Regions from separate parts of the Staphylococcus gallinarum genome, predicted to be linked through region 1. Evidence: riboswitches for the same ligand, from Rfam matches in the RefSeq annotation. Region 1 holds a riboswitch; each other region holds the start of a gene.
The links. A riboswitch is a leader RNA that binds a small molecule or an ion and turns the genes downstream of it on or off. The one in region 1 is predicted to bind S-adenosylmethionine.
Positions count from the first base shown of each region.

Region 1 (7,509 bases):
CTTTATTCTTTTGTTCTAATTGTTTTAAGTTTCCTGGTGTTGCTTCAATTGCGTAATTTTTCTTCAATAAGAAGTTATTTGCGTAGCCTACTGGTACTTCTTTAACTTCGCCTTTTTTACCTTTACCTTTAACGTCTTGTGTGAATATTACTTTCATGTATTCTCACTCCTACTCATTTGTTCTGTTATTGCTTCTTGAAGTTGATCGATTGCTTCTTCTACAGTTACACCTTTAATTTGTGTTGCAGCGTTTGTTAAGTGACCGCCACCACCTAAGGCTTCCATCGTTAATTGAACGTTAACTGCGCCTAAAGAACGGGCAGACATACCGACGACGTCATCTTCACGTTTGGCTACTACATAAGAAGCATCTACGCCATCTAAACTTAACAGCTCATCGGCAGCTTGTGCAACCGTGACGGGATGATAAATTTTATCTTCCGAACCATGTGCGATGGCAACACCATTGTCTTGTAACTTAACTGTTTGAATCAATTCAGTTCTATTAATATATGTGTCGATATCATCTTTCAAGAAATGCTGTGTCAGAATTGTATCCGCACCATGCGCTCTTAAATAACTTGCTGCATCAAAGGTTCTAGAACCTGTACGCAACGTAAAGTTACGTGTGTCAACGATGATACCGGCAAACATAATTGTCGATTCGAGACGTGTTAAACGTTGCTCAGTTGGTTGATATTCTAATAATTCTGTCACTAACTCTGCTGTAGAACTTGCATATGGTTCCATATACACTAGTAACGGGCTAGAGATAAAGCTTTCACCACGTCTATGGTGATCAATAACCACTTTACGATTGGCCTTGTTTAGAATGTTTTCATCGAGTACCATCTCTGGTTTATGTGTATCGACTACAACAAGCGTTGTCTTAGAGGTCATGATATCCCATGCTTCATCAGAAGTAATAAATCGCTCTTTAAGTTCAGGCTTTTCATTGACCGCTTCCATTACACGTCGTAAGGTTGGATCGATATCTGATTCATTCAATACTATGTAGGCATCTAAGTTATTCATCATTGCAAAGCGTGACACACCAATTGCACCACCGATTGCATCTAAATCAGGTCGTGTATGACCCATGATAATTACTTTGTCACCTTCCATTAAGATATCTTTCAAGGCATGTGAGATAACTCGAGCTCTAACACGCGTACGTTTTTCCATTGGGTCAGTCTTACCACCGTAGAAACGTACATTACCGTTCATGTTTTTAATTGCAACTTGGTCACCACCACGGCCAAGTGCTAAATCTAAGCCGGATTGCGATAGTTCACCTAAGTCGATAAGATTTTCAGAGCCTTCACCGACACCAATACTCAATGTCAGTTGAGCACGATAACCCACACTCTTCTCACGGAGCTGTCCTAAAATGCTAAAGTTAGCATCTTCAATTTCCTTTAAAATACGTTGATTTAAATAAGCGACAAATTGGTCTGAACTATAACGTTTAAAGTAAACATCATGTTCCTCTGCCCATCTACTGATTACACGTGTCACCATCGAGTTGATTTCAGAACGCTGTGTATCATTCATGTTCTGTGTAATTTCATCGTAGTTATCTAAGAACAATGTCGCAATAATTGGTTTAGATTCTTCATATAAATCATTTGTCTGTACTTCTTCAGTTATATCGAAGAAATACAATACATGTTCACTTTCTGAATAACGCACACGATAGTGATATTCATTCTCTTCAATTTCTACTTCTTGTGTTTTTTCTAATTGCTTTAAAATATTTGGATATACTTCATTAACTGGATCCGAAATCACATTACGACTCAAACGATCCGACATAAACTGGTTCATCCACTCTATGTTTTCATTTTCATCTAAGATAATCATACCGATAGGTAACGTCTTAATAGCAATATTGTTACCTGCAGAAATATGTCCACTGAGATTATTGACGTAATAGTCTAATTTCCGAAAAGCTTGTCTTACCATCCAGGCTGTTGCTATGATGACAAACACTAAAACAACGGTCGCAATTCCTGCGACTAATTGGTTAAAGATAAACCAAACAACAACGAGTGCGATTGCTGTTAGTGCCAAAATAATAAATGGTAAAATCAACGCTTTTTTAGTGGATTGACGGTTCATTTTTCCACCCCAAATCATTTTTTAATGATGCTTTTCAGGTTAAAGCATAAATCTACCAATCCAATGAGTCCCACGATATGTGTAAATGGCGTTAATATTGTCCCAATCACCATTAAAATAATCGTAAGTGCAAGCGGCATTGATTTTGCTTTTCCAAAAAAGTGAATAACACTCAACCCTTGAATATACATACATAATGATAACACAATTTCAAAGTTTAATACGACACTTTGAAAAGTACCCGATTGGGTAGCAAACATAACACAAAACAGCACAATAATATAGATGACTAATATCGAGCGTTTCATCTGCCATGCATATAATGGTTTGAATATTGGTGTAGCAACTTTGAATTTACGTAAGATTGGAAATGTAATAATAAGATTAATCAATATAAGTAGAAAAACTGCAATCACAATATAACTTGGTAATTGTACTGCAAATTGGCGGAAACCTTCTTCAAGAATCATTTTAGAATCTCCGGAGACTGCCGACTCTGTTATAAGTTGATGCATTTGTTGTTTCACTGGATTGATGATTGCAGAGGCTTTTGGTAATTTATCAAAAGTCTGTAATAACATAATCGCGATAAGTGAAACGATACTCATAAATGTAGTTGTAACATATAAAATACGTTCTTTTGACGTACGTTCTTTTAACAATTGGCCTACGATAAAGCTCAAGAAAATAACGAGGACCAATATACTTAGTACAAATATATTACCTAATAATGTTGTTAAGACAACCGATATAACCGCTGCTAAGCCAAACGACTCGTTTGATTTGTGCCATAAGATGATACCTGGTATCGTAGCAAATAATGCGAGTACCAGTCCTAGCGGTGGTAATATATGTAAAGCTAAAGCTACTACTATGAAAGCAATTATGCTAAGAATAGTTGCTTTAGGATATATTTTTGAAAACAAGTTCGCCACTCCTATACTATTTTTGACTATAACTACCATTTTAACCAATTTAAATCTTTTACACAATTTTACCGACCCATTTTATATAGAAGAATTAATGATCTGATAACATCGTTTAACATCCCCTTTGATTTACTGCAAATTCAGAAATCGTCTCTATCAAACTAGATTACTGATTACATGGATTAATGATTATTCCATCATTGCTTTTTGCCTTCTAAATTCCATACTTCTCGAATCTATTATTTCAACTTTTTTAAAATCAAAAAGGGCAATGCCTAATAACAACTCACAACGCGTCAGATGTCATTATGCACTGCCCATATTTCAATAAATATTCAATAACCTCAATATTATTTACGTTTAAATTTAGATAAGTTTAAGAAATGATATAAATTAGGTGCCCAATCATTAAAATTAAGCAAGAAACCATCGTGCCCAACATTATCAGGAACAAAGAAATGTTTATGGTATTTAAAGCGTTCTCCTACTGCCTTAACTAAATCGTCTGGGTAGAGTAAATCATCGGTGAAACCCATTGTCATGACCTTTGTATCAAGTGAGCCAAACACAGCATCCACGTCATCTCTTCCTCTATCTAAATCATGGCTATCTAAGACGTCGAGCAGTGTTAAGTAACACTCAGACGCGAAATGTTGTTTAAATTTATCGCCTTGGTATTTCTGATACGCAACTACTTGATCAGGTGTGAAACGTTTGTCATAACTTTTTGATGAACGATAGGTTAAGAATCCTAACTGTCTTGCGATACTCATTCCTTCTTTGTTATCAAGCAGAATAGCCTGTCTTGCGATTTCATTGAATGCACGACTATAAGATGACGTTCGATCAGTAGCAGCTAAGATTACTGCTTTCTCTACTTCAAATTTACGGTTATACAAAAGTTCCATCGCCTGCATGCCACCTAAAGAGCCACCGATTAATATATTAATCTTTCGATACCCTAGTGTTTCGATACCTAGTTCAATGGCTTTGACAATATCTCTCAACGTTAATTGTTTAGGAAAATCTACATCATTGAGTGCAGAACTTGAACCATATGGACTACCAATAACATTAAATGTTAAGAACTGATAATCATGAATTGGCATGTATCCACCATCTATAATTTCACGCCACCATCCAGGATCTTCATTCGTACCATATGTCAGATGATTGCCTGTTAATGCATGGCAAACTACTACAAGCGGTTGCCCTTGAAAACCCACATGCTCATAGCGTAACTTCAAATTTGCTATCGTTTCACCAGATTCAGTCGTAAATGGTCCCAATTCTAATGTATCAACCGTATAATTTGTCATTTTTTACCTCCTACTTAAATAAAAAAACTTCTCACTCTAAAAATAAGTAAGAAGTTTAACTATACTTATCATTCGAGTATCTCGTTGGTATTAGCACCGTACTACATCTTATATAGCCGGTTGCTGAAGCTTCAACGGGCCAAGTCCCTCTGCTTCTCGAAATAAGATTTTATTTTATTTATATGCATCTCATATAAAAGATGTCATAATTTTCTAATTATTGTCATTCTAACGGATATTAACTCTTACATCAATGAATTATTTAAAATAGCCATCTTAAGAGTGCCATTATTAAAATGCCTCCAATAATTGTAAAGGTTAGACTACGTGTGATAACTGCAATTAAGATTGTAGGTACCATCGTTATAATAAACGGGAAATTTAATGTGTAGCCAAGTCCATTGTCATGTTGCTCTATAACGCCATCTATAATTAATGCCGTGAATAGTGTAATTGGAATAAATGAGAGCCATTTGACGACCTTTTCAGACAACTGTATTTTCGTGATTAATATAAAAGGGATAACCCTTGTTAACCATGTAACTAACCCACACAACAAAATAATAATAAGCATATGTAGAGAAATCGTCATTTATCCATCACCACCCCAAGCATTGCCGCAACAACTGAAGCTAAAATAATCGCCAAGTATGACGGCATAAATAAACTGAACAACAACATCATAGCCACAACACAGATAATTAAGACAAAGTAAATTCTAATATGCGAGCGCTTTACCGCTTCAAATTGAGAAACCGCTAGAAAGATAAACATTGCTGTGATTGCAAAATCTAATCCTAAAGCATCCGGATGTTGTATGTATTTGCCAAATATAGCACCTGCAACAGATGACACTGTCCAAAATAAATACGCTGTAATATTTAAACCGTGTAGCCAACGATCATTTATCTTCTCACCTTTTAAATGTGGCGTGATAGCTACACCAAATGTCTCATCAGTTATAAGCGAAGAAAGCCCTAACCGATTTAACAATCCATAATCTTTATAATTCGGGGCTAATGTCATGCTTAATAAAAACATTCTCGAGTTAACTATGAATGCTGTAAGCACAATAGCCGTTATGGGTGTCCCTGAGATGACTAATGTACAAATTATAAATTGAGCAGCACCAGCGTAAATCACTAAGCACAATAATATAATTTCAAGAATACTAAAGCCAGAGGCTACAGCGACAATTCCAAATGATAATCCAACACCAGCATAGCCTAACAAAGTGGGGATACATTCTTTAACGCCTTGTTTAAATGTGATATGTTCTTTCATCATCTCACCCCTTGTTGATGTATTTTGATATTCACATTCTATTACAAACATTTAAAAACAACCATATCTTTTAGACTTTGGTATGTGTTACGTAAGACAAACTACAGTCTAAAAACGTTGCTATTACAGCGATTTTAAATTATTTTATAGACTCAGATTAATTTAGACCACCTGGCAGAAAAAGGTTTAACAACTCTACTATTAATTTGATTTTTAACCTTTTTTATATCGTTACACCTCCCCTACCCTCTTATGATAATTTGATAGTTACTTGCTTCCTGTATTTTAAAAATTAACTAGACTAAAAATTTGTTCAATATTTTGTATTAATATGGTTCACCTAATTAATAGTTAGGTCGATATGTCTTATTGCTAAATCACCATACTGAAAAAACACAATTTGTATAAATCGTTATAAATAAAAAGGCAATCTCAAAAGAAATTGCCTTTTCATTTGTCAGAGAACTGTACATCTCCGACGCTTCATTTATTATTTCATTTTAATTATTTAACTGGTCTAATTACAGTCTTGCCACCCATATAAGGAACAAGAGCTTCTGGAACAGTTACTGAACCATCTTCATTTTGATAGTTTTCGACAATAGCAGCAAAGGTTCTACCTACTGCTAAACCACTACCATTTAACGTGTGTACTAATTCTGGCTTAGCATTTTTATCTCGTTTAAATCTAATATTCGCACGTCTTGCTTGGAAGTCAGTAATGTTTGAACAAGAACTGATTTCTTTATAATCATTATAGCTTGGTAACCATACTTCTAAATCAAATGTCTTACTTGAACCAAAGCCAATGTCTCCAGTACATAAGATTACACGACGATATGGTAAGCCTAATTCTTCGAGAATTGCTTCAGCATGTGTTGTCATTTCCTCTAATGCATCAAATGAATCTTCTGGCTTTTCAAAGCGAACCATTTCAACTTTATCAAATTGATGCAAACGAATTAAACCACGTGTGTCTCTACCTGCTGATCCTGCTTCACTACGGTAACATGCTGACTGTGCAGTAAATTTCGCTGGTAATTCATCTGGACCAATAATTTCATTACGGTAGTAGTTCGTCAATGGTACTTCCGCAGTTGGAATTGTGTATAGACCTTCCTTTTCAACTTTAAATAAATCTTCTTCAAATTTAGGCAATTGACCTGTACCATACATTGAATCAGCATTTACTAATTGTGGTACCATCATTTCAGTATAACCATGTTGTGTTGTATGCTTTGTGACCATATAGTTCATTAACGCACGTTCTAGTTGCGCACCTTCACCTGTTAAAAATACGAAACGTGCACCTGAAACTTTTGCAGCGCGTTCAAAGTTAACCATTTTTAAATCTTCTACTAAATCCCAATGTGCTTTTGCATCAAAGTCAAATTCACGAGGTGTTCCCCAACGTTTAAGTTCAACATTATCCTCATCTGAAGCACCTTCAGGTACATCATCTTGAATTACATTTGGAATGCGTGACAATTTATCATTTAATTCTTGATCAACTTGGTTTAAAGTATCATCCAATACCTTAATTTCATCACCTAATTTACGCATTGCAGCAATGGCATCATCTGCATCTTCTTTATTACGCTTCTTTTGCGCGATTTCACCACTGACTTTATTACGCTCAGCTTTCATTTCCTCAGCTTGTGCAATAAGTTGACGACGTTTGTCATCCAATTCTAAAACATCATCCACAACACTTTCTTCCATACCACGTTTTACAACTTTTTCTTTAACAAAATCAGGTTCACTACGGAATAATTTTATATCTAACATATGATTTCATCCTCTCATCAAATTTATATCTATTGGATAGTAACAAAAAAAGACCACATCCCCTAATT
Region 1 covers NZ_CP069082.1:12,700-20,208, reverse strand. Annotated here, with positions in the region: gene rplI (50S ribosomal protein L9) at 1-157, opposite strand, end outside; gene JN168_RS00070 (DHH family phosphoesterase) at 154-2,121, opposite strand; gene JN168_RS00065 (DUF2232 domain-containing protein) at 2,136-3,062, opposite strand; gene metX (homoserine O-acetyltransferase MetX) at 3,401-4,369, opposite strand; SAM riboswitch class I at 4,432-4,537, opposite strand; gene JN168_RS00055 (AzlD domain-containing protein) at 4,632-4,961, opposite strand; gene JN168_RS00050 (AzlC family ABC transporter permease) at 4,958-5,653, opposite strand; gene serS (serine--tRNA ligase) at 6,158-7,441, opposite strand.

Region 2 (7,509 bases), 700 kb from region 1:
ATAAATAGATTCACGTCCCATTTTTGTTTTTTGAGATTTTTAAAATATTTGATACATCATTAATGTAACGGAAAAAATTACAAATCGGAGTTTATTAAATATTTTGACAATTATGATAATATAGATGCAAGGGGGATAGGAGGTGCGCAACGTATGGAAAAAAATACTTATCTCACACAATGAACGAATAATTTAAAGCATAATGTATTGGTTGGTATACTATTAGCATTGTCATTAATACCTGGTGCAATTGCTTTTTCTTTTATTGCAGGTGTGAGTCCTTCTATTGGATTAATGAGTACAGGTATTATTATGATTGTCATAAGTATTGTCGGCAATCGTTCATTAATGATATCAGCTCCAAGCAGTGGTGTTTCACTGATAGTTGCCCCTTTGGTTTCGGATTCCGGGTTAGTCGGTCTAATTATGGCAACGTTTATCATGGGACTAACTCAAATTATATTTGGTTTATGTCGATTGAATCGTCTTATTGATATCGTACCTCAAGGTGTTGTAATTGGCTTTATGAATGCGTTAGGTATAATATTATTATCATCTCAATTAGAGCATATTTTTCCATCTACAATAACAACATATGGTATCGTAGTTGTTTCGTTTGTGATGATTTGGGGGTTACCCAAAATTACAAATCAAATTCCATCCCCTTTGATAACGATAGTGGTAATGTCTATCGTTACTTGGCTATTCCAATTAAATAGTGAATTAGTGAAAGATATCTCTATGGTTCAACTCGATTTCAATTTATTTATTATGTTTGATCATATAATGAATCGCCAATTATGGTTGACTGCATTGGTTTATGGTATTGCGATGGCTATAGTTGCAACAATTCAAAACGCACTTACCGAGCAAGTGTTAGATCAACTTACGAAAGTTGAAAGTGATGTAAGCAAGGAATCTATAGGTCAAGGGATTGCTAATATTATCACGAGTTTCTTAGGTGGATATGGTGGAAGTGCACTTGTAGGTCAATCGCGATTCAATGTTGCTATGGGTGGCACTTCTAGAGTATCTTCATTAATTACTGGAAGCTTTTTATTGCTCAGTATCTATCTGTTTGGTTCTTTATTGATTCAAATCCCTATGGCAGTCTTAGCAACTGTACTGATAACTATTGCATTTAGCACATTTGATAGAAGAACGATTGCATATATAAAGCAAGCGCCAGTGGTGCATGTAAGCACAGTTTGCTTAACAATATGTATTATTTTAGTTACGAACAATTTAGCAATGGGAGTAATTGTAGTAACGCTTTGTTACTATTTAATAAAGAATTTAATAAATAAAGAAGGGACGTGACATAACATGCCACAATATGAAGATTATATAAATTGGAGAAGAACGTTTCATCAGTATCCTGAATTATCAGAGTATGAATATGAAACGACGAAAAGGTTGCGTCGTATATTAGAATCATATGATATAACAATTTTAGATTTACCATTAGAAACGGGTTTAGTCGCGGAAATCGGTCAAGGAGATTCATTTGTAGCAGTTAGAACAGACATTGATGCTTTACCAATTAATGAACAAGTAGAAAATGAATTTGCTTCTACAAATGAAGGCGTAATGCATGCATGTGGTCATGATATACATATGGCAAGTATCTTGGCCGTAGCAACACGTTTGAAGGAAGTAGAGTCAGATTTAAATGGAAGAGTAAGGTTTATTTTCCAACCAGCAGAAGAATTAGGTTATGGAGCGTTTTACATTACAGATACCAAAGCGATTGATGGTGCTAAAGCAGTGTTAGGTTATCATAACTACCCTACATTAGATATTGGCGAGTTTGCAGTGAAATCTGGTGTCATCACATCATCAGTGGATCGTTTTGAATATAAGATAAAGGGAACAGGTGCGCATGCAGCAAAGCCTGAGCAAGGAAATGATCCAGTCATTGTATTAGGTCAATTGATAAACAGTGTGCAATCTATTGTCAGTCGTAATATGTCAGCATTTGATAATGCTGTCGTAACAATTGGTGAGGTTTCAAGCGGTAATACTTGGAATGTTATTGCTGATCATGCGTATGTACAAGGTACGGTAAGAAGCTTTGACGAAGATAAAAGAAATGAAATTGAACAACGATTAAAAGCAATTGGCGATGGATTAGCCAAAGCCTTTAATGTTGAAATAGAAACAATCTACCACCGTCTCCCTGGTGCTGTCGTTAATGATGAAAAATTGACAAATGACGCCATTACCGTTGCAAAAGAAGTAGGTTACAACGTAAGTATTATGGACGAACCGTTAACAATTGGCGAGGATTTTTCTGGATTCTCTCAACAATACCCAAGCGTATTTGTCTTTATTGGCTCAAACAGTGAATATGATTTACATCATCCGAAGTATGATCCGGATGAGCGTATTTTAGAAAAGGTACCAGATTATTTTGTTACTTTTGTACAAAAGCTATTAAATGAAGTTTAATTATAATTAGTGCTATTTTGTATTAATCAGAAACATATTGGGTATTGAATATATAAGTAAAATGTATTAAGGAGTGTTTACTTATGTCTGCTCAAGATCCTAGAAAGAAATTTTCAAACAAAGATTTTCCAAAGCAAGAACAACCTGTTCCTGGACTACAACAACAATTAGACCCTCAACCAGATTGTGGAGAATCATCATATACAGGCCATCATAGATTAGAAGGTTATAAAATGTTAGTAACTGGTGGTGATTCTGCAATAGGTCGTGCTGCTGCAATTGCGTATGCAAAAGAAGGTGCGGATGTTGCAATTAATTACCTCCCTGATGAACAAGTCGATGCTGAAGAAGTGAAACAGGTAATTGAAGCTGCTGGCAGTAAAGCAGTGCTTATACCGGGTGATATTCGAAATGAACAATTTAACTATGACTTGGTTGCACAGGCACATCAAGAATTAGGTGGACTGGACAATGTGACGTTAGTCGCTGGTCATCAGCAATATCGAGAAAGTATCAAAGGCTTTGATACAGCTTCCTTTACAGAAACCTTTGAAACGAATGTTTATCCTATATTTTGGACAGTACAAAAGGCGATAGATTATTTAAAACCCGGAGCAACGATTACATTGACATCTTCTGTTCAAGGTTATAATCCAAGTCCAATATTGCATGATTATGCTGCAACCAAAGCGGCAATCATTTCATTGACCAAAAGTTTATCTGAAGAATTAGGTGAACAAGGTATACGTGTTAATTGTGTTGCCCCTGGTCCATTCTGGTCACCGTTACAAATCTCAGGAGGACAACCTCAATCGAAGATACCGACCTTTGGTCAAAAGTCAGTACTAGGACGTGCAGGTCAACCTGTTGAGTTGGCAGGTGTATATGTCCATCTCGCAGCTGAAGAATCTAGCTATACAACTGGTCAAGTGTATGGTGTTACAGGCGGAACCCAAATAGATTAAACAACAAAAAGTTAGAAAATCTGGAAGTTGATTTTCTAACTTTTTATTTATGAGGAGTAGAACAAATGAAAAAATTCGAAGCAGCAAAGTTAACAAAGCAACAAAACTATAAGTTATTGAGTGGTAGTGTTATCCCAAGACCCATTGCATTTGTAACATCACAAGATGAGAAAGGCATGCTCAATGCAGCCCCTTTTAGTTTCTTTAATGTGGTCAATAGTGCGCCACCGATGATTATGCTATCAACAACTCGAACTGCAGGCAAAAGGAAGGATACTTCCTTAAATATCGAAGCAACTGAAGCATTTGTTGTGCATATAACAGATGAAGATACTGTAGAACAAATTAATCGTACAGCAGCTCCAATTGCAAGGTCATTGAATGAATTAGAACGAACAGACTTAACATGCGTTGATTCTGATGTCGTATCTGTACCTGGGATTGAACAAGCTAAGATACGCTTAGAGTGTAAATTAGATAGAATTATTCCCTTAGGTGATAAACAAGAGGGATCTGATTTAATTATTGGAGAAGTAGTGATGTTTCATATTGATGATACAGTTTATATAGAACCGCATAAGATTGATTCTAAAGCATTAGGAGCTGTGAGTCGTTTAGCTGGAAATAATTATGCGAATCTTGGACAATCATTCATCATTGAACGTCCAACAGAATAGTAATGCACATGTTAAATCATCAAACTCTGTACTCGTTTATTAAAGGAATAAGTTTGACAAAGTTCAGATTAAATATTAATATTTAGCAGTATTTGACGTTAACATTCAAGAATTCTTGTAGTAAAAAAATAAAACATACTTATCAAGAGAAGTGGAGGGACTGGCCCTATGATACTTCGGCAACATGTAAAAGCGTGTGCCAAATCCAGTAGCAACTATTGCTAGAAGATAAGGAGCTTAAATTAACTCTTTTCTTCAAATGAATGAAAAGAGTTTTTAATTTTTATAAGATATTAAACCGTTAAATCATAATTGATATCAAAGGAAGTAGGTTGAATATGAAAGAGCAGTATAAAGGCAATGCATGGGCATTGATTCCTTTAATCGTCTTTGTGGCGATGTTTCTAGGTGTTGGTATAGCAACGGGTGATTTTACGACAATGCCATTAAACGTTGCAATTATTGTGGCCTCTATCATTGGCTTGTTATTAAATAGAAAAGAATCGTTTCAACAGAAAGTTGAAATATTCACGAAAGGTGCAGGACACTCTAACATTGTGTTAATGATGTTGATTTTCCTATTGGCTGGTGCCTTTTCACAAACAACGGAAGATATGGGTGGTGTAAAATCCACTGTTAATTTAGGTTTATCAATTATTCCAGAAAATTTAATCATAGTAGGCTTATTTATTATTTGTATGTTTGTGTCTGTTTCTATGGGGACATCTGTAGGAACAGTTGCTGCAATCGCACCTGTAGGCTTCGGATTGAGTCAAGCAACAGATGTATCAGCTGCGATTACAATGGCTACAGTTGTAGGTGGTGCGATGTTTGGTGATAATCTATCGATGATTTCTGATACGACAATTGCCGCAGTACGCACACAAAAGACAAAAATGAGTGACAAATTTAAAGTAAATATAAAAATAGTACTTCCTGGGGCAATACTGACTATTATTGCACTATGGTTTTTAACAAATGGTGCACATATCGATGCGACTAAAAATTATGATTATAATATAATTAAAGTTATACCATATTTATTGGTACTTATACTGGCATTAGTAGGAATTAATGTAATCATTGTCTTAATTGGTGGTACTTTACTATCTGCGATTATAGGATTGGTTGATCATTCATTTGGCTGGAAAGGGCTATTAAGTTCAATATCAAAAGGTATTGTCGGCATGGAAGATATTGCAATTATTGCATTGTTAATTGGTGGTTTAGTTGCGTTGATTCAACATAATGGAGGCATTACGTGGTTATTAAATTTTGTGCGTAATAGAGTTAAATCGAAACGTGGAGCAGAACTGGGTATTGCCGGATTGGTAAGTGCTGCAGATATTGCTACTGCGAATAATACGATTTCTATACTTATGGCCGGTCCGTTAGCTAAAGACATCGCTGATGAATACGATGTCGATCCTCGAAAGTCGGCAAGTATTTTAGATATGTTTGCTAGTTGTTTCCAAGGGCTTTTACCATATAGTCCACAAGTTATAGCAGCTGCTGGTGTTGCATCCATATCACCATTTGATTTAGTTCCATACGCTATTTATCCTGCGTTATTAGGTGTCTGTGGTTTAGTAGCAATTTTCTTTAGATTACCGAGATTAGATAAGAAAAAGCGTAAAGCATAGCTAGATTGTTAGATTCACATGCTAATGTTTAATTGTATATTTTAAATTAATGTATAATAAACAATAACGTTATTTACTAACTTTAAATTCTGTAAATAGATGTAATGAAAATAAAAATACTAAGTAAGTGTAATAAATATTTAGATTTATATTTGTTTAACTTAATCGAAATAAAAGGATTATTGTTTAGAACTTACCTAGAATGAGTTAAAATATACTTAAGAGTGAAAGTAGGTGAACAATCGTGGCAAGATATAATATTGAAAATGAAAATGTTGAGATACAACTTGAACGATTATTTAAAGTCGAGCCTGAATTATTATATCAAGCGTGGACAGATCAACGTTTTTTAAAGCAATGGTTTATGACATCTGAGCGAACGAATAAAACAATACAGGTTGATGCGAATCAGAATGGAACGTATAAAATTGTCGACGTTAGAAAAGGTAAGGAAAATATAGTCCAAGGAAGCTTTATCACATTAACACCTTACGAATATATTGTAATGACAATAGGCATGCCTGAACTGAGTGATTCTGAAGATACTATAGAAGTAGAAATATTTGAACGCGAACCAGGCATCACACAAATGGTATTTACGTATAATGCTGTAGTACCAAGAGAAAGAAGATTTACAACATTAGAATATAAACAAAAGAAAAAAGAGTATCATGATTCTACTGCCCATGGCTTTGAAATGTTATTTGATAAGTTACAAATCGCATTAGAAGATTTTGAAGCAGAAATGTAATTAATCTTAGTAGGTTACAGTGCTTTATTAAAATATATAGGAGAGTCATTACTCATTTTCTAAATAAGATGTCTAGAGATTTAAAACTCTGACTAATAAATTAAGGTGATTTCTATTGCAATAATAATAGAAATCACCTTTTTTATTTGAAAGGAAAAAAGCATATCATGATAAAAATATAAACAACCGAATAGTTATTAGTAATATATGCGAGATTGTGTGCGAGACTCCTAAGGGAACAGGACAAGCTGAAGACTACAGGCTGAAGCTGTCCCCTAGGAAAGGGAGCAAAGTAAAAAGAAGAATGATAAACAGCATGAATGATAAAATGAAAAATAGTAAAAAAAGCATATCATGATTTAAATATAAACAACCAAATAGTTATTAGTAATATATGCGAGATTGTGTGCGAGACTCCTAAGGGAACAGGACAAGCTGAAGACTACAGGCTGAAGCTGTCCCCTAGGAAAGCGAGCAAAACAATCTTTTAAAAAAATTCCAACCCGAAAGACGCATTCAACCTTGGGTTGGCATGCCATTTTTAGATTAGCTTAAATCTGAATCTGTAATTCACCATTTTCAATTCTCTCATTATATTTACGTAATAATGTCTCGAAAAAGATATGATAACTAATAAAACTAGAATAATCAGTGCCATCTTGAAGGAAAAAAGTATTACTAGACACGTAAATATTATAATTTGCCTTTTGAGCTAACGAGTTATCTTTTAAATTTGTAATAGAAATAAAGTAATGATGACGCAAACGTAGCAAATTCGTAATACCTTCTAACTGTTTAGATTCTCCAGATAATGAAATAATAAAGAACAAGTCTTTCGACGTTGTTTTATTTAAAATCATCTTGAATTCATGGGGATCATGCAAAACAATAATATTCTTATGCACTGTAAGTAAGATACGCTGCGCTTCTTGTGCGACATTCATTTGGGCTAATCCAGTACCATAGAGATAGATAGTATCAGCTTGATTTATTTTATTAGTTACGAGTTTAAAATCAATGCG
Region 2 covers NZ_CP069082.1:710,981-718,489, forward strand. Annotated here, with positions in the region: gene JN168_RS03005 (SulP family inorganic anion transporter) at 208-1,320, shown strand; gene JN168_RS03010 (amidohydrolase) at 1,327-2,451, shown strand; gene JN168_RS03015 (SDR family oxidoreductase) at 2,535-3,416, shown strand; gene JN168_RS03020 (flavin reductase family protein) at 3,482-4,093, shown strand; SAM riboswitch class I at 4,230-4,328, shown strand; gene JN168_RS03025 (Na+/H+ antiporter NhaC family protein) at 4,432-5,736, shown strand; gene JN168_RS03030 (SRPBCC family protein) at 5,981-6,487, shown strand; gene JN168_RS03040 (MurR/RpiR family transcriptional regulator) at 7,039-7,509, opposite strand, start outside.
Region 2: it holds a riboswitch for S-adenosylmethionine, as region 1 does, so the genes downstream of both, JN168_RS03025 (Na+/H+ antiporter NhaC family protein) here and metX (homoserine O-acetyltransferase MetX) in region 1, are expected to answer to the same signal.

Region 3 (7,509 bases), 350 kb from region 1:
ATATAACTTTCGGTAATTGCATGATTATTATTTAATATACTTTGTGCCTTATCGAAAACAACAGCCATATCAGTAACCTCATCATCGCCTCCTACCACATCTACTTGAACTGATGATAAATCTGCTTGATTAATTACGTTATTATTGATTTGGTTAATAATTACCTTCACTTTCTCAGCATCCTCATTTGAAAATAAAGGTGAAACTGTTACTTGAGAAAGTCGCTTTGGTAAATGATTACCTTCTATCTCATGCGTTGTAACTAATACATCGATGCCTTCAAAGTGATAATCATAAACTGAATCCAGCTGTACGGTATCTATCACTTCGATACGTTCGTCAAGCTTTAAAATTTTAGCTTCTAGTAAACTGGAAATACCTAAACCATAATAACAAGCTATCACTATTTTAATTTTTTCTTGTTCGTTTCTTTCAACTGATGATTGAAAATGTAATGCTAAAAAGGCAATTTCATCTTCTACTAAATGAATATCGGCATCAACTTCTAACTCTTTCACAATGTCATATAACGCATCAAAGATAAATGGATAGTTTTTTTTTATATCTTGAGTCAAAGGATTATTGATATATACATTTTTAATTATTCTGTGATATGTCCTACTAAAATGTGAAAATATATTGTCTCTCAATACACTATCTTGGGTAAAACCTACACCAATATTTTGCTCCATTTGAACAATGAGCCGTTCAATATAACTTTTGACGAATAATTGTTCAAATCCAAGATCATGTTGTTCAAAATAATCACTAATAAAGAAAGAAAAAAGTTTTGTTGTCTCTCTATTCAAATCATATCCTAGTCTATTATTAATTTCTGTAATACATTGATTAGCAATTTCAAATGACTTTGGTTTTATATCCCATGCTTTATAACTAATATTTTGTCTTTTATAAATAATGATTAAATGAATAATTAACTGTTTGAGCTGTATTTGTGTTGCTTGAATATGGTTATATATCAAGACACGCTTAATAATTTGTGTTATTTGTTCTAAATGCACTTTAGGAATATCGGCTAATATTATATCTTCAATCGATTTATTTTTAGATGTTAGTTGACTCAAGTGTAAAATAGCATTTCTAATATTCATCTCATTTCCTTTAATACATACACCTTTATTTCTAACACTTTCAACTAGAACATCAAATGACTGACACCAATTAGCAAATCTTTGTAAATAATCTAAAAATTCATTTTTAGTTATCTTTAGGTCAGCAATCAGACGTTCCGTCGTCGTAGGATCGTGTTGCATTAACAACCGATAACCTAAATTCATTAATATTTCACTATCCTTATTGGCATAGTCATTGATATAATGTTCAATCGTTTCAATACGATACTGCTCTAAATTCAATCTAAAGCCACGACCCTTTACACTAGTGATTACTGGATCGCTAAACAATGTATTGATATACTTTATATCCGATCGCACAGTTCTATTAGAGACACTTAATATAGCTGCAATATCATCTGCACTTTTGTAATTTTCAGATTCCTGTATAAACAGACGCATGATCTTAATATGTCGTTCTATCATATATACACCTCATTTCATCAAGGCTTTTGTTTATATTGCAGTTAATATCAGCAATTATATTGTAGGTCTATTTGACATTAAGAGCAAGTTACAATAAAACATTATTTTATATAATAAAAAAGCACTACTTATAATTTTTACAAGTAGTACCTTTTTACAATACGCATATACTCAAATCAAAATATGATTTTTAAATAGTTATTTTTCATAAGGTATGACATCTTGTCCATATTTCTTTTTAATAAATGACTTCATATCTTTGGATTGTAATACCTTTAATAATTCTTGATACTTTTTATCACCTTTATGCCCTTTTTGAACTGCTATTATATTTGCAAAAGGTGATGATTTCCCTTCAACTGCAATCGCATCTTTATGTGGTGTCAGTCCATTATCAATTGCATAATTCGAATTCATAATAACCGCTGCGCCTTCTTTACTCTTGTATGTCTTAGGTAAAAATTCAGCACCTTGTTTATTATTAAACTTAAGTTGTTTTTTATTCTCAACTATATCATCAAACTTAGCATCCTCGATTTTGACACCTTTTTTAATTTTAATTAATCCTTTATCAACAAAGAATGATAAGAATCGACCTTCTTCTGCAGGATTATTCGATACATAAATTGTAGATCCTTTTGGAATATCTTTAATATTTTTATACTTTTGACTATAAACACCCATTGGCGTAGTGAATACCTTACCTACTTCTTCTATATTATAATTATGATCTTTTCTTTCTGCTTTAAGATAAGGTACATGTTGGAAAAAGTTTGCATCTACATCACCTTTATCTAATAATTTATTCGGTACTTTATAATCATTTACTGTTTTTATTTTTAAATCGTAGCCCTTTTTTGCCATTGCTTTTTTTGCGTGTTCTAATACCTCTCCGTGCGGTGCAGGTGATGCGGCGATAGTTATTTTTTTATTTGCTGCATCACTATTTGATTTGCCACAAGCAGCTAAAACACCAATTAAACTCAATAACAGAATTGCATATGTAAATTTTTTCATGTCATCTCTCCTTATTATTCATATAAAAAATGCCTTCTCTAAATAAAGAGAAGGCATTCTGCTTCTCTCATCTTCGAAAGTTAAATACTTTCTGTGAATTAGCACCATTTCGTATTACGACGGTTGCTGGGTTTCATCGGGCACATCCCTCCACCACTCTTGATAAGAGTTATAAATATGTATTTGAATTTATTTAATCCTAGCATTTTGGTCATGTTTAGTCAATCTAATTTTTAGAATTTTCTGTATGCTTCAATTTCATATGCTTTATATTAACTTTTTGTTCCATGTGAAACAGCTTAATCCTATAGCTTTATAGCATGTTTCTATACTGTTCATCCCATAAATACCATAGCACAATATGCAATTAAATTATTTAACGCATGTAACGCTATCGCAACAGACAACTTTCGACCTGACTTTAAATAAACATACGCGAGACCGATAGCAATAATTAAATACATCACAATTTCTAAAGGTGATTTCGCTTCTGTGACATGTAGTGAAGCAAAGATGATAACTGAAATGATAGACATCAACGTAAAGCTGAATTTCTTACCAAGTTCACCAATTAACAAATGCCTAAATAAAAATTCTTCATTAATTGGCGCAATAATCACAATAGAAAAAAATGCTAAAAACGTTGAAAATGGCGTAGCAAACATTTGCTCAATTAATTTATCATTTTCTGTTTCGTCAAATTTCCAAGACTCCGGAGCAAATAAATCTACCAATTCAGGATAAATTGCCTTTAGAATGAATAACACAATAAACGTGAGTATAATTAATTTCCAATACCGTTTCATATGTTTAATGCCTTGTGTCAAACGGTCCTTAAAGGATCGTCTATAAAATAGTATCCATGTCCCAAATAAAATAATGAAGGCAATCAAATCTACAATTAACTGTATCATATTCAACATGTGATCATTCATTTGAAAAGCCTTATTTTCAGTTCCTAAATATAAAATAAATACAAAAATCGAACAAATTAAGGACAATGCAAATGTACTAACTAAATAGATAACCGGTAAAATAAAATCTAGCCATTTAATATCTTTCCATTTATATGTATATTTTCCTGATATTTTCATTGTATCCCCCCTTTCACATTTTAAAATAACATAAAAATTAAATTGTATATATAGTTTTTCAAAATGCTTATCGCTTATAGTTATTGATTTATATGCGTAATTTATGGATGATTGTGGTATACAGTTATTACATCCATAATACATATTTATAGGGGAGTTGTGTTTATATGCGAATTCTAGTCCTAGGTGCTGGTGGTATTGGCGGATATTTTGGTGGCCGTTTAGCTGAAAGTGGTCAGGATGTCACTTTTTTAGTTCGTCCAAAACGAAAGTCATACCTAGAAAGAAATGGTTTAGCTATCCATAGTGAAAATGGTGATTTCAACTTCAATCCTAAATTAATTACTCGGGATGATCGTGCCGAAGCTTTCGACGTTGTACTACTCTCATCAAAGTCATATCACTTGGAACACGCTATCGAAGATTTACAACCATTTATACATCATAATACAGTCATTATTCCTCTACTTAATGGCATTGCACACATTCCTACATTGCAATCTGAGTTTGGTAAAAGTAATATCATGGGAGGTTATTGCGTAATTGAAACCACGCTTGATACTTCTGGCGAGATTGTTCACACAAGTACATTCGACAAATTATTTTTCGGCGAATTAAATGGCGAGGATAGTCAACGTGCCAAACATATTGCGGAGGCCTTCTCAAATTCCAAGGCTCAATTTATCTTGAGCAACAATATCACACAAGGAATGTGGCACAAATATTTAATGATAACCGTATTATCAGGTGTTACAACATTAATGCATGCACCTATAGGTCCAATAAGAGATAGTGTCGGTGGTACTCAATTTATTGAATCATTATATAATGAAGTAGCCACTATTATGCGTGCAGAAGGCGCACCTTTAGATAACCAAATCGTTCCTAAATACATGAAAGCACTCACCCAATTATCCTATCATTTCAAAACTTCAATGCAGCGTGATATGGAAAAAGGTCTAAATATAGAAGCCGATCATTTACAAGGTCATTTGCTTAAATTAGCTGATCAACATCAAATTCAAGCACCACTATTAACAACAATTTATCAAAATCATAAAGTCTATAAAGAAATGTTGCAATAAATATTGATAAATTGCAGTTCATTATTTTTGCGAAACTTAAATATATACATGATTCCACACAAATCATCGTATTCTTTTACACTTTAAAATATTATAAACAGTCATTAAAAAACGTCAATTTCTGCAGCTCTAGTTAGAAATTGACGTTCTTTTTTTACTAATTACATTGATTGATATGCCACATTACTAGCAGCAATTTACTTTATAAACTCAAATTATAAATCTAATGATTGAATATATGCTTTAACATCTTGAGACATTTCTTCATTGTTTAAAGCAAATTGTATTGTTGTTTTAACAAAACCTAGTTTTTCTCCAACATCGTATCGTTCACCGTTAAAGTCAAATGCATAAACCTTATCATCTTTGTTTAATCGCTCAATCGCATCAGTCAATTGAATTTCGCCACCTGCACCAATTTCTTGTTTCTCTAGATAGTCGAATATTTGTGGTGTTAATACATAACGTCCCATAATTGCTAAGTTTGAAGGAGCTGTTCCTGGTTCTGGTTTTTCTACAAATTTATTCACACTAAATAAACCTTCATTTGATTCAGCAGGATCGACAATACCATATCTATGCGTCTCATTTTCATTGACCTGTTGCACACCGATTATTGATTTTCCTGTATCATCATATTGATTCATTAATTGTTTAATTGCTGGTACTTCTGACTGAACAATATCGTCACCTAGTAATACAGCAAACGGTTCATTCCCGATAAATTGTTTTGCTGACCAAATTGCATGTCCTAAACCTTTTTGTTCCTTTTGTCTTACGTAAAACATATTAGCTAAATTACTAGAATGTTGAACTTCATCTAGTAAGTCTTGCTTTCCTTTTTCTTCTAAAATCATTTCTAATTCCTTTTGATTGTCGAAATGATCTTCGATAGCTCTTTTATGTTTACCTGTAACGATAATAATATCTTCAATACCTGCCGCTACAGCCTCTTCTACTATGTATTGAATCGTTGGTTTATCAAGGATTGGCAACATTTCTTTTGGCATTGCTTTCGTAGCCGGTAAGAATCTTGTCCCTAATCCTGCTGCTGGTATAATCGCTTTTTTAATTTTCATTTTTTCTCTCTCCTCCAAAGTGACAAAAACTATATATTATTTATTCATTTAAGTGCTTATTTCATATAAAATTTTACAATCCTTAAATGGACTGATACTTAAAGTGTTATCACTATTTTATTTTATCAAAAATCTTACTAAATTTAGACTTTTTATGTGCTAATATCTGTAATAAATCCTTATAATTCTCTACAGCTGCTTTATATTTTAATCGCTCATTTGTACGTACATTCGTTAGTGGATATTCAACGATTTGAATCATTTTTTCTGCAAAATCTTCTATATTATTAGGTTCAACCAAGTATCCAGTTTTTCCTTCTTCAATAATTTCTCTAGGTCCATACTTAACATCATATGAAACAACTGGACAGCCTGCATCTATGCTTTCCATAATCGTTAAACCAAATCCTTCATAATTACTTGTTAATAAAGAGGCTCTAGAATTGTTAAATTCAAGTAATGGATTATTAGTAAATTCATTAATTTCAACAAATTCATTTAATTTATATACATCTATCAAATCTTGTATCATTTGTAATTGACCTGCTTCATCTTTGCCAAACATCACTAGTTTGGTAGTATAGCCCCTCTGTCTAAAACGATGATACGCTTTAATAAGATGATCTAATTGCTTTTGGTGGCCAAATCTTCCAATATAGATGAACCGATCTTGAGGTTGGTCTTTGCTATATTTGGGGTTTTTCTGAAGTGTAAAATGAGGTATGACAGCAAATTTTTCATCTTCAATATCATAAACACTTTGAATATCTTGCTTTTGGTGTTCTGTTAATACTAAATATTTCGTTACTTTTTCACTATGCTTTAATGCAAATTTAAATGAACCTTTTACTTCATCATTATTTAAATGTGAGTTATGTAATACTAATACGTTTTTCGTATTGTTTTTTTGGTTTAGCAATGGTCTATCTAAAAGTCTCGCATCGTTAAACACAATATCCCCATCCGTAAAACGTTCTTCAAAATAATATTCAAACAATTGTTTTTCAGTAGAAAATGCTTTATACATTCTGCCTTTTTTATAAAGTTGTATAAGTAATAAGGTTGTTTTATCATCATCCGCAAAAAACTTTTCGCAATATTTGTTGCCATCCCTATCATAAAATTTCTCAGCGATTTTCCCATATCGCTTTGTAGAATAATATGTTTTCTTATGTAATTGACCAAATTCGTTATAATGCCAACGTTCTACTCTTTTCTTACAATAAGGGGTCATAAAATCCTCAAAGTCTAATACATCGCTATCTTGTCTATATTTACGATATAAAACATAATCATCACCATCATAGTAACGAACAATATTATTATTATTTTCATTAGCCTTATGTTTTAAACCTTTGATTTTACGCTTGGTTTTATAATATTTAGCCTTTTTTCTTTCCTTTGAATTAGGTGTATAAAGTAGATTATAATCTGCCAGCCAATCATATACATTCTCTACTTTTATGTTGGCACCTAACTTCCCATTACTTATAAAGCTTTCGATTACTTGATGGTAATCAGCATTATAATTCGTCGTTAAAATCGTATTCGTTGCAGAAAGTTCCTTATTCATTAACTGTATACGACTTAACAATGCTTTCGTACGTCCACCATGTATCGGTGGCAAAGTCGATGTAATTGTATACAACACTATATCCCACTCCCTTGTATCGCT
Region 3 covers NZ_CP069082.1:363,309-370,817, reverse strand. Annotated here, with positions in the region: gene JN168_RS01495 (BglG family transcription antiterminator) at 1-1,559, opposite strand, end outside; gene JN168_RS01490 (MetQ/NlpA family ABC transporter substrate-binding protein) at 1,758-2,576, opposite strand; SAM riboswitch class I at 2,641-2,745, opposite strand; gene JN168_RS01485 (CPBP family intramembrane glutamic endopeptidase) at 2,912-3,670, opposite strand; gene panE (2-dehydropantoate 2-reductase) at 3,838-4,755, shown strand; gene galU (UTP--glucose-1-phosphate uridylyltransferase GalU) at 4,971-5,834, opposite strand; gene JN168_RS01470 (glycosyltransferase) at 5,947-7,485, opposite strand.
Region 3: it holds a riboswitch for S-adenosylmethionine, as region 1 does, so the genes downstream of both, JN168_RS01490 (MetQ/NlpA family ABC transporter substrate-binding protein) here and metX (homoserine O-acetyltransferase MetX) in region 1, are expected to answer to the same signal.